2 regions of the Herbaspirillum sp. NPDC101397 genome follow, and region 2 is predicted to be linked to the other one. Evidence: predicted binding sites of a transcription regulator. Region 2 holds the regulator's gene; the other holds the start of a gene.
The links. Region 2 encodes FliA, which starts transcription of late flagellar genes. Its sites were predicted from a motif close to CTAAAGTTTNNNNNNNNNNNGCCGNTA; they were not measured.
Positions count from the first base shown of each region.

Region 1 (4,377 bases), on a different contig from region 2:
TGAAGCTGACCAAGATCGTCGTGTCGGAAGCCGGCGCATCGGTGTATTCGGCCTCTGAATTCGCCTCGAAGGAATTGCCTGATCTGGACGTGTCGATCCGCGGCGCGGTGTCGATTGCACGTCGTCTCCAAGATCCGCTGGCCGAGTTGGTCAAGATCGATCCGAAGTCGATCGGCGTTGGTCAATACCAGCATGACGTCGGCCAGTCGCAACTGGCGCGTTCGCTCGACGCCGTCGTCGAGGATTGCGTGAATGCCGTCGGCGTTGACGTCAACACCGCTTCCGCGCCGTTGCTGGCGCGCGTGTCCGGCCTCAACGCCAGCGTCGCGCAAAGCATCGTGTCGTATCGCGACATGAAGGGCATGTTCACCTCGCGCGCCGGTTTGCGTGAAGTGCCGCGCCTGGGCGACAAGACCTTCGAACAGGCGGCCGGATTCCTGCGCGTGATGAACGGCGACAACCCGCTCGACGCTTCGGCGGTCCACCCGGAATCGTATCCGCTGGTGGAAAAAATCCTGGCCGACATCAAGAAGGACGTGAAGGGCGTGTTGGGTGAAAGCGCCTTGCTGAAATCGCTGAGCCCGGCCAAATACGCCGACGAAAAATTCGGTGTGCCGACCGTCACCGACATCCTGAAGGAGCTGGAAAAGCCCGGCCGCGATCCGCGTCCTGAATTCACCACCGCAACCTTCAAGGATGGCGTTGAAGAAATCAAGGACCTGCGCCCCGACATGATCCTCGAAGGCGTGGTGACCAACGTCGCCGCCTTCGGCGCCTTCGTCGACATCGGCGTGCATCAGGACGGCCTGGTGCATATCTCGGCCCTGTCCAACACCTTCGTCAAGGATCCGCACACCGTCGTCAAGGCCGGTCAGGTGGTCAAGGTCAAGGTGCTGGAAGTCGACGAGAAGCGCAAGCGCATTGCACTGACCATGCGCCTGTCCGACAGCGCACCGGTTGCCGGCAGCAAGCCGGAGCAACGCGGCGACCGTAACGATGCACGTCGCCTGTCGCAGCACCAGGGCCAGCAGTCGCGTCAGCCGGCGCCGGCGAACAACGCCATGGCGGCGGCGTTCGCCAAGCTCAAGGGCTGATGCGGAGCGGTTGAATAAATCGATGGACAAAAAAAGACGCGGCTTGCCGCGTCTTTTTTTACGCCTGCAGCGTGGCTGCAGGGGCGTTGCTCCGATGCCGGTTGCGGAATCAGTAGTTGGTGACGGTGGTGCGGCTGGCCGTGATCGAGACCGACACCGAGACGCTGGTGGTGGTCGAGCTGCCGTCCGTCGGCGTGGAGCCATCATCGGTCGTCGGGTTCTTCAGCGAAGCGACGAAATCGGCGATGCCCTTCTTCAGGATTTCATAGGTCTTGTCGATGTTACTGGCGATGTCGCCGTTGAGGACCTTGAGGCTGGACAGGATGCCGCGCGCTTCATCGAAGCCCTGGTCGACGCCCTTCTGGATCAGGCTCATGAACTTGTCGATGTTGGCGTCCCGCTTGCTGGTGTCCGCGGCGCCGTCGGCGCTGTCGGCACCGTCCGTGCTGTCGCCGGTCTTGCTGTTTTGGCTGAACAAGCCGAACGCGCTCTTGATGAACGACAGGATGCGGCCGGCGGTGGCTTCCGGGCTGTTGTCTTGCGAAGCGGCGTTCTGGATGGCGTTGTCGCCGAGTTCCGGCTTCAGTATGTCGTTGAGGTTTTCGATCGCCGACTTGTAGACCAGCGACAGCGGGTCGTTCTGCGAGGACAGCGACACTTCCAGTGACGATTGCAGAATGGCTGCGTTGAGCTGTTGCTTGGCGATGGCCGGCGTCAGTTTGACATCTTTCGCACCGGTCGCGCCGTCCGTCTTGGTGGCGTCGTCAGTGGTGGAGGCATCGGTGGTCGCGGGCAGGCTGGTGGCCGGCGTGTTGGTATTGATCGTGTTGGTGCTGATAGACATGGCAGGTCTCCTGTACAAGGACCGCACGCAAGAAGGAGGGGAAATGGCAGTCCATCCTCAACTTACGGCATGCTGACCGAAATCTGAAGGTCACAATGCCAACTTCGTTTGTAAGAATTTATGACCAGAATCGAGACAATACGTATCGTTTTCACTGAAATTGCGGTAATTATTGTTTTTTGGAAACGTCCTTTTGCAGCTATCGTGCATCTCAGTTCATGAGAGCGATGATCCTGTCTCTCAAATCGCTTACGGCGAAATTATCTAAGGTTGGATGACACCGCTCTTGTCCACTGTCGTCACGTCGACATAGGTGGAGCCCTGATGGCTGGACGGTGAAAAATTGATTTGATAGCCCGCGTGGTCGTAGGTTTTGTCGTTGACTGTTTCCAGCGCGACAATCAATTTCTCGTGCGTCAGCCGGTGGCTTGCGCGACTGAGGCCTTCGGCCAGCACTTTTGCGGCGATATAACCTTCGAGTCCGAGATAGCTGAATTGTCCGATCCTGGCGACGCGCATCGCCTTTTGGTATTCATGCACGATGGGCATGCGCGCCTTCCAGGGATGCGGCACGACTTGCGAAATGATCAGGCCGCTGGCCGCTTCTTCAAGCTCGCTGGTCAGCAGCGGGCTGCACACCAGCGAGGCGCAATAAAAATAACCGAGATAGCCCTTGGCGCGCAGGTTGCGTATCAAGGCACTGTTGACGTTTTGTGAAATGCTCATGATTAGCACCACGTCGGGTCGGCTTTCCAATAGTTTGTCGGCGATCTTGTCGACGTTTTGTCCCATGATGCTTTCCGACGCGACCAGCTGTGCGTTTGCATTGCTGATCTTGGCTTTCATCATGACGTTGTGCGGCAGTCCCGTAGCGTCATTGAAGATCGCCAGCCGTTTCAGTCCCATCTGCGTGAAGCGCGAAAACAGATAGTCGTATTCGTTGGCATAGCTCGCGCGTATCGTGAAGACGTGCCGGTTGAACGCGGCGTACACAATCCAGGAGCCCGTCACAGGGGCGAAATACGGCACCTTGCGTTCGTTGATCAGCGGCAATACGGCGGCGGTGGTTTGTGCGCCGATATAGCCGAACAGCGCGATGGCCTTGTGCTCGTCGAGCAGCTCCTGCGTGTTCTTGAGCGCCAGGGTGGGATCGTTCTGGTCATCCAACGTCATCAACCTGACCCGGCGACCCGCTATGCCGCCGCGACTGTTGAGCTGGGCGAAGTAGACGTTTGCTCCGGTGATGAACTGGCGTGTGATCTTGGCATAGGGGCCGCTCAGATCCGCAGACTGGCCGACAACAATGTCGTTGTTGCCGGCAGGTTCGGGGGAATTGAATTGTCCATGGGCATGGCAACACAAAAAAAACAGGGTCAGCGCAGCGATGCGCCGCACGGGAAGGAATGGTATTCGCATGGTCTCGACACCTCCACCAGTTGTTGGCCGTAGAGATGGTTTTGTCGTGCTACTCAGAGTAGCAACGATGCACGAGGAGGCAATGCTTTTATGCGAATCGGACCCACAAACCGGCTGAATCTTGACGATGTACGAACCTCGTCAGAATCTTTTTCTACAGTTCTTCCACCATGAACAAACGCCGGTGTTCGCGCATGGCGTAACGGTCAGTCATGCCGGCAATGTAGTCGGATACCTGGCGCGCCTGGCGGCGCTGGCCTTCGTCGTCCTGTTCGGCAACCACGTAGTCGGGCGGCAAGAGCGTTGGTTGCGCCAGGAACGCCTGGAACAATTCGGCGATGATGCGGCGCGCCTTGGCGGTCATGCGATTGACCTGGTAGTGGCGATACAGGTTCTGGCGCAGGAAGCGCTTGAGCACGGCGGCTTCCTGCTGCATCGGTTCGGAGAAGGCGATCAGGGGCGCGGCGTTGCGTACGTCCTCGATGCTGAGGGGCGCTGCGGCGGCGATGTTTTCCTGCGAGGTGCGGATGAGGTCGACGATCAAGGTATTGATCATGCGGCGCACGGTTTCGTTGATGGCGCGGCGACCGGTGATGCCGGGATAGGCCAGTTCCGCTTCGCGCTGATGGCGTGCGAAGAAATCCACTTCACCCAGCTGCGCAATCGTCAGCAGGCCGGAACGCAGGCCGTCGTCGATGTCGTGGTTGTTGTAGGCGATCTCGTCGGCCAGATTGGCCAGCTGTGCTTCCAGGCTAGGCTGCTTCTTGTCGATGAAGCGCTGGCCGATAGCGCCGAGCTGGCGCGCGTTGGCCAGCGAGCAGTGCTTGAGGATGCCTTCACGCGTCTCGAACATCAGGTTGAGGCCATCGAAGGCACCATAGTGCTGTTCGAGGTCGTCGACCACGCGCAGGCTTTGCAGATTGTGCTCGAAGCCGCCGAAGTCCTTCATGCAGGTGTTCAGCTCATCCTGGCCGGCGTGGCCGAACGGCGTGTGGCCGAGGTCATGGGCCAGCGAGATGGCTT
Region 1 covers NZ_JBIWNS010000006.1:78,970-83,346, reverse strand. The annotation lists gene ACIROW_RS15465 (Tex family protein) at 1-1,094, shown strand, start outside; gene ACIROW_RS15460 (DUF5610 domain-containing protein) at 1,204-1,938, opposite strand; gene ACIROW_RS15455 (ABC transporter substrate-binding protein) at 2,203-3,354, opposite strand; gene ACIROW_RS15450 (deoxyguanosinetriphosphate triphosphohydrolase) at 3,509-4,377, opposite strand, start outside.
Region 1: a site for FliA is predicted at 2,001-2,027, ahead of ACIROW_RS15460 (DUF5610 domain-containing protein). Genes of this name have one in related genera too.

Region 2 (4,377 bases):
TTGGGTTTAACCCCGGTATTGTTGGTCCCGGGTCCTTTGCGAGCATTGCTGGCGCGCTTCTTGCGACGCGCAATGCCACAACTCCGGGTGCTTTCACACGCTGAAGTTCCTGATTCGAAAACGATTAAAGTTACCAGCCTAGTTGGAGGGCAAGCATGAACGTCAAAAAATTTATAGCAGGTTCGTCGCGAGACGCATGGCGCCAAGTGCGCGAAGCGCTGGGTCCTGACGCCGTCATTCTCTCCAACCGGAATATCGACGACGGTGTCGAGATCCTCGCCATGGCCAACGAAGACATGTCGTCGCTGGTGGTGCCGGCCATGTCCAAGGACGCCATGCCGCGTCCGGCCGTACGCCGACCGCCTGCCCAGCCGGCACCGCAGCAGTCGCTGCAGGCCGCCGTGCCGCGCACGCGCGCCGAACCGCAACCGCAGGGGCCCGGCGCATCCATGCCGGTCGAACACAATACGGCACAGGCCGACGCCCGCGTTTGGCGTACCCGCAATGCCGCGCGCGCCAGCGCCAAGGAACAGCAGGCGCAAGCGCTGACACCGGCGCAAGTCGCTGCCGGCCCGAAAGCAGCAGTGGCCGCTGCAGCTGCAGCGCGTCCGCAGCAGGCTGGCGTGATGGCTGAATTCGACGGCAAGGACTACGACGAAATCCTGTCCGACGTCATGAGTGAAATCCGCTCCATGCGCGGCGTGCTGGAAACCCAGCTGGCGGAAATTTCCTGGGGCGGCACGCAAAAGCGTGAGCCGGCCAAGGCCGCGATCATGCGTGAAATGCTGGCCGCCGGTTTCAGCGCCAGCCTGTCGCGCCTGATCACCGAGAACCTGCCGCAAAGCCCGAAATCGCAAGACGCCATGTTCTGGGTCAAGTCGGTGCTGGCCAAGAATCTGATGACCATGGCCAACGAAAACGAATTGCTGGAAGAAGGCGGCGTCTACGCGCTGGTCGGTCCGACCGGTGTTGGCAAAACGACCACGACCGCGAAACTGGCGGCGCGTTGCGTGATGCGCCACGGTCCGGGCAAGCTGGCGCTGATCACCACCGACGGCTACCGTATCGGCGGCTACGAGCAACTGCGCATTTACGGCAAGATCCTCGGGGTGATGGTGCACTCGGTCAAAGATGAATCCGATTTGCGTATCGCACTCGACGAACTGCGCGGCAAACATACTGTCCTAATCGATACCGCCGGCATGGGCCAGCGCGACCAGATGGTGGCTGAACAGGCTGCCATGCTGTCGGGCGCAGGCACTGACATCAAACGCCTGTTGTGCCTCAATGCAACGGCGACCGGCGGCACGCTCAATGAAGTCGTGAGCGCGTATTCCGGCGACGGCCTGGCGGGTTGCATTATTACCAAGCTCGACGAAGCGGCAACCATCGGCAACGTGCTCGATGTTGTCATCCGTCAAAAACTGAATCTGTATTACGTGGCGAACGGTCAGCGCGTGCCGGAAGATTTGCATGTTGCCAACAGGTTGTATCTGGCCGACCGCGCCTTTAAACTGAAACGTGAAACTGCGCCGTTCGAATTCCAGGACGCCGAGTTGCCGGTTGTGGTCGGACCGACGGCCACGGCCATGAATGACAAAAGCCTGCGGGAGGTGATCCTTGGCTAGCTATGACGTTGATCAAGCGGAAGGACTGCGACGGATGCTGGAGCGTCCGACGCCGCGCGTGTTTACTTTCTTCTCGGTTCTTCCCGACGACGAAAAAGGCGCGATGCTGATCAATCTGGCAGCCTCTCTTGCCGCCGCCGACCACAACGCATTGTTGGTCGACGCTTGCATGACGCCCTCAGTGATCTTGTCGCGTTTTGGCGGTGTTGCCGTGGCGACGCTGCTCGACGTCGCTCGTCAGGAGCGGCATCTGGATGAAGCGGTGCGCATGGTGCCGGAAGGTTTTGCACTGGCGCGCCTGTCGCGCAAGAACGTATCGGCCTCTACCCATCCGCAAGCCTCGCGGCTGGCGCAGATTTTCGACGGACTGACCGAAGAATCCGACATTACGCTCATCAACGGCGAATTGAATGACGAGGAGTTGCTGCCGGTCCCGGCCATGGAAATGGGCGAAATCGTGGTGCATATGTCGACCAGTCCGACCTCGATCAAGGCCGCATACGTCTTGCTCAAGGGCCTCAGCGACAAGCTCGGTCGCCGTCCTTTCAATCTGCTCGTGAGCGGTGGTTCGGACGCGGAAGCGCAGATGGTCTACGCCAACATGGCGCAGGCGGCCAATCGTTACCTGGCGGCGCAATTGCATTTCATGGGCTCGATCCCGGCAGACGAACACATCCGTCGTGCATCCGGGCAGGGGCGCACCGTACTGGAAGCATTCCCGTTGGCCGGCGCTACGCTTGCGTTCAAGCGCCTGGCGGATCAGTTTTCGTTATCCAATCTCACCAAGGGCACGTACGGTATGGCGACCGATGGTGCAAGTCTCGGAGTATGACGCGCCTGGCATTGCATGATCGTTCGTACTCACCATTATTGACGAGATGAGTTCTATGTATAACGTCAAAGGAAAGACGACCAAGAACGATTTGCTGGAGCTGCATGCGGCGCTTGTCAAAAAGCTGGCGCATCAGATGAAGGCAAAGCTTCCACCCAGCGTGGAAGTCGACGACTTGATTCAGGCAGGCATGATCGGTCTGCTTGATGCCGTCAATCGCTATGAAGAAACGCACGGCGCGCAGTTCGAAACCTACGCCGTGCAGCGTATCCGCGGCGCCATGCTGGATGAATTGCGCAGCAGCGACTGGCTGCCGCGCAGCATCCGCCAGAATACGCGCAAGATCGAAGAGGCCATCCATGTCCTGCTGCAGCAGCTCGGCCGTCCGCCGCAGGAAACCGAGGTCGCCACGCAGCTCAAGATGAGCTTGGTGGAGTACCAGGATATGCTGACCGAATGCGGCGGCCATCAGTTGATCTATTACGAAGACTTCCACGACGCCGACGGCGGCCACGAGCATTTCCTCGATCGCTACCAGACCCGGGACACCGACGACCCGTTGCAGAACCTGATCAACGGCGGTTTCCGCGACGCCGTCATCGATTCGATCAAGGCCCTGCCCGAGCGTGAAAAAATCCTCATGGGCCTGTACTATGAGCAGGAAATGAACTTGAAGGAAATCGGCGCCGTCATGGGCGTGTCCGAGTCGCGGGTTTGCCAGCTGCACAGCCAGGCTATCGCCCGCATGCGCTCGACTTTGAGGGAGCAGGCGTGGACTGGAGTAGCGTAGGAGGGATACTGCTGGCGTTGGGAGGCATCCTCCTTGGTTTGCTGCTTGAAGGCGGTCATCCCGGTTCTATCCTGCAGCCGACCGCTTTCCTGATCGTCTTTACCGGCACCGTAGGCGCCGTTCTGCTGCAAACCAGGCTCGACAATTTCGTCCATGGCGTCAAATTGCTGTCCTGGGTATTTTCTCCCCCGGTTCACAACCACCGCAAACTGATCGATAACATCACGGTCTGGAGCGGCATCTCGCGGCGTGAAGGTCTGCTGCATCTTGAAGAGCACATGAACGACAGCAGCGACCCCTTCGTCAAGAAGGGCCTGCGCCTGCTGATCGACGGCATCACACCGGCCAAGTTGCTCGAGATCCTCGAGGTCGATACCACTGCTTACGAAACCCGCCAGCGCCAGGCGCTCAAGATATGGGAAGCCGCCGGCGGCTATTCGCCGACGATCGGCATCCTCGGCGCGGTGCTCGGCCTGATCCACGTGATGGAAAATCTATCCGACCCCGCCAAGCTGGGTGGCGGCATCGCCGTGGCTTTCGTGGCGACGATTTACGGTGTCGGCCTGGCCAACCTGTTCTTCCTGCCGGTGGCCAACAAGCTCAAGGAATTGCTGGCCATGGAAGTGAACCGGCGTGACATGGTCGCCGACAGTCTGTTCGGCATCGCCAGCGGCGACAATCCGCGCGTGATCCAGGAGCGCGCTGAATCCTATTTCACCACCGCATGACCTACTGACGCACAACGCACATCATGGCGCGCAAAAAACATGAAGAAGAGCATGAGAACCACGAGCGCTGGCTGGTTTCGTATGCCGACTTCATTACGCTGCTGTTCGCGTTTTTCGTGGTCATGTATGCCATTTCCCAAGTCAACGAAGGCAAGTACAAGATCCTTGCCGACTCGCTGATCAACGCCTTCGGCAAGGAGCCAGTCTCGACCGCGCCCATCGTTGTCCAGGCGGGAGGCCAAGGCGCCCAGCAATCTGTTGCCCCTAAAATTACCCTGCAAAAGCCGCGCAACAGCGAGGCGCTGCGCCGCGAAAAAGAGCGCATGACCGACATGGCGCGCGACATCATGCAGGTGCTGGCGCCGCTGGTGCAGGAGGGCAAGGTGCGCGTGACGCAAA
Region 2 covers NZ_JBIWNS010000009.1:187,189-191,565, forward strand. The annotation lists gene flhA (flagellar biosynthesis protein FlhA) at 1-159, shown strand, start outside; gene flhF (flagellar biosynthesis protein FlhF) at 156-1,628, shown strand; gene ACIROW_RS21315 (MinD/ParA family protein) at 1,663-2,460, shown strand; gene ACIROW_RS21320 (RNA polymerase sigma factor FliA) at 2,516-3,250, shown strand; gene ACIROW_RS21325 (flagellar motor protein) at 3,232-3,978, shown strand; gene motD (flagellar motor protein MotD) at 4,002-4,377, shown strand, end outside.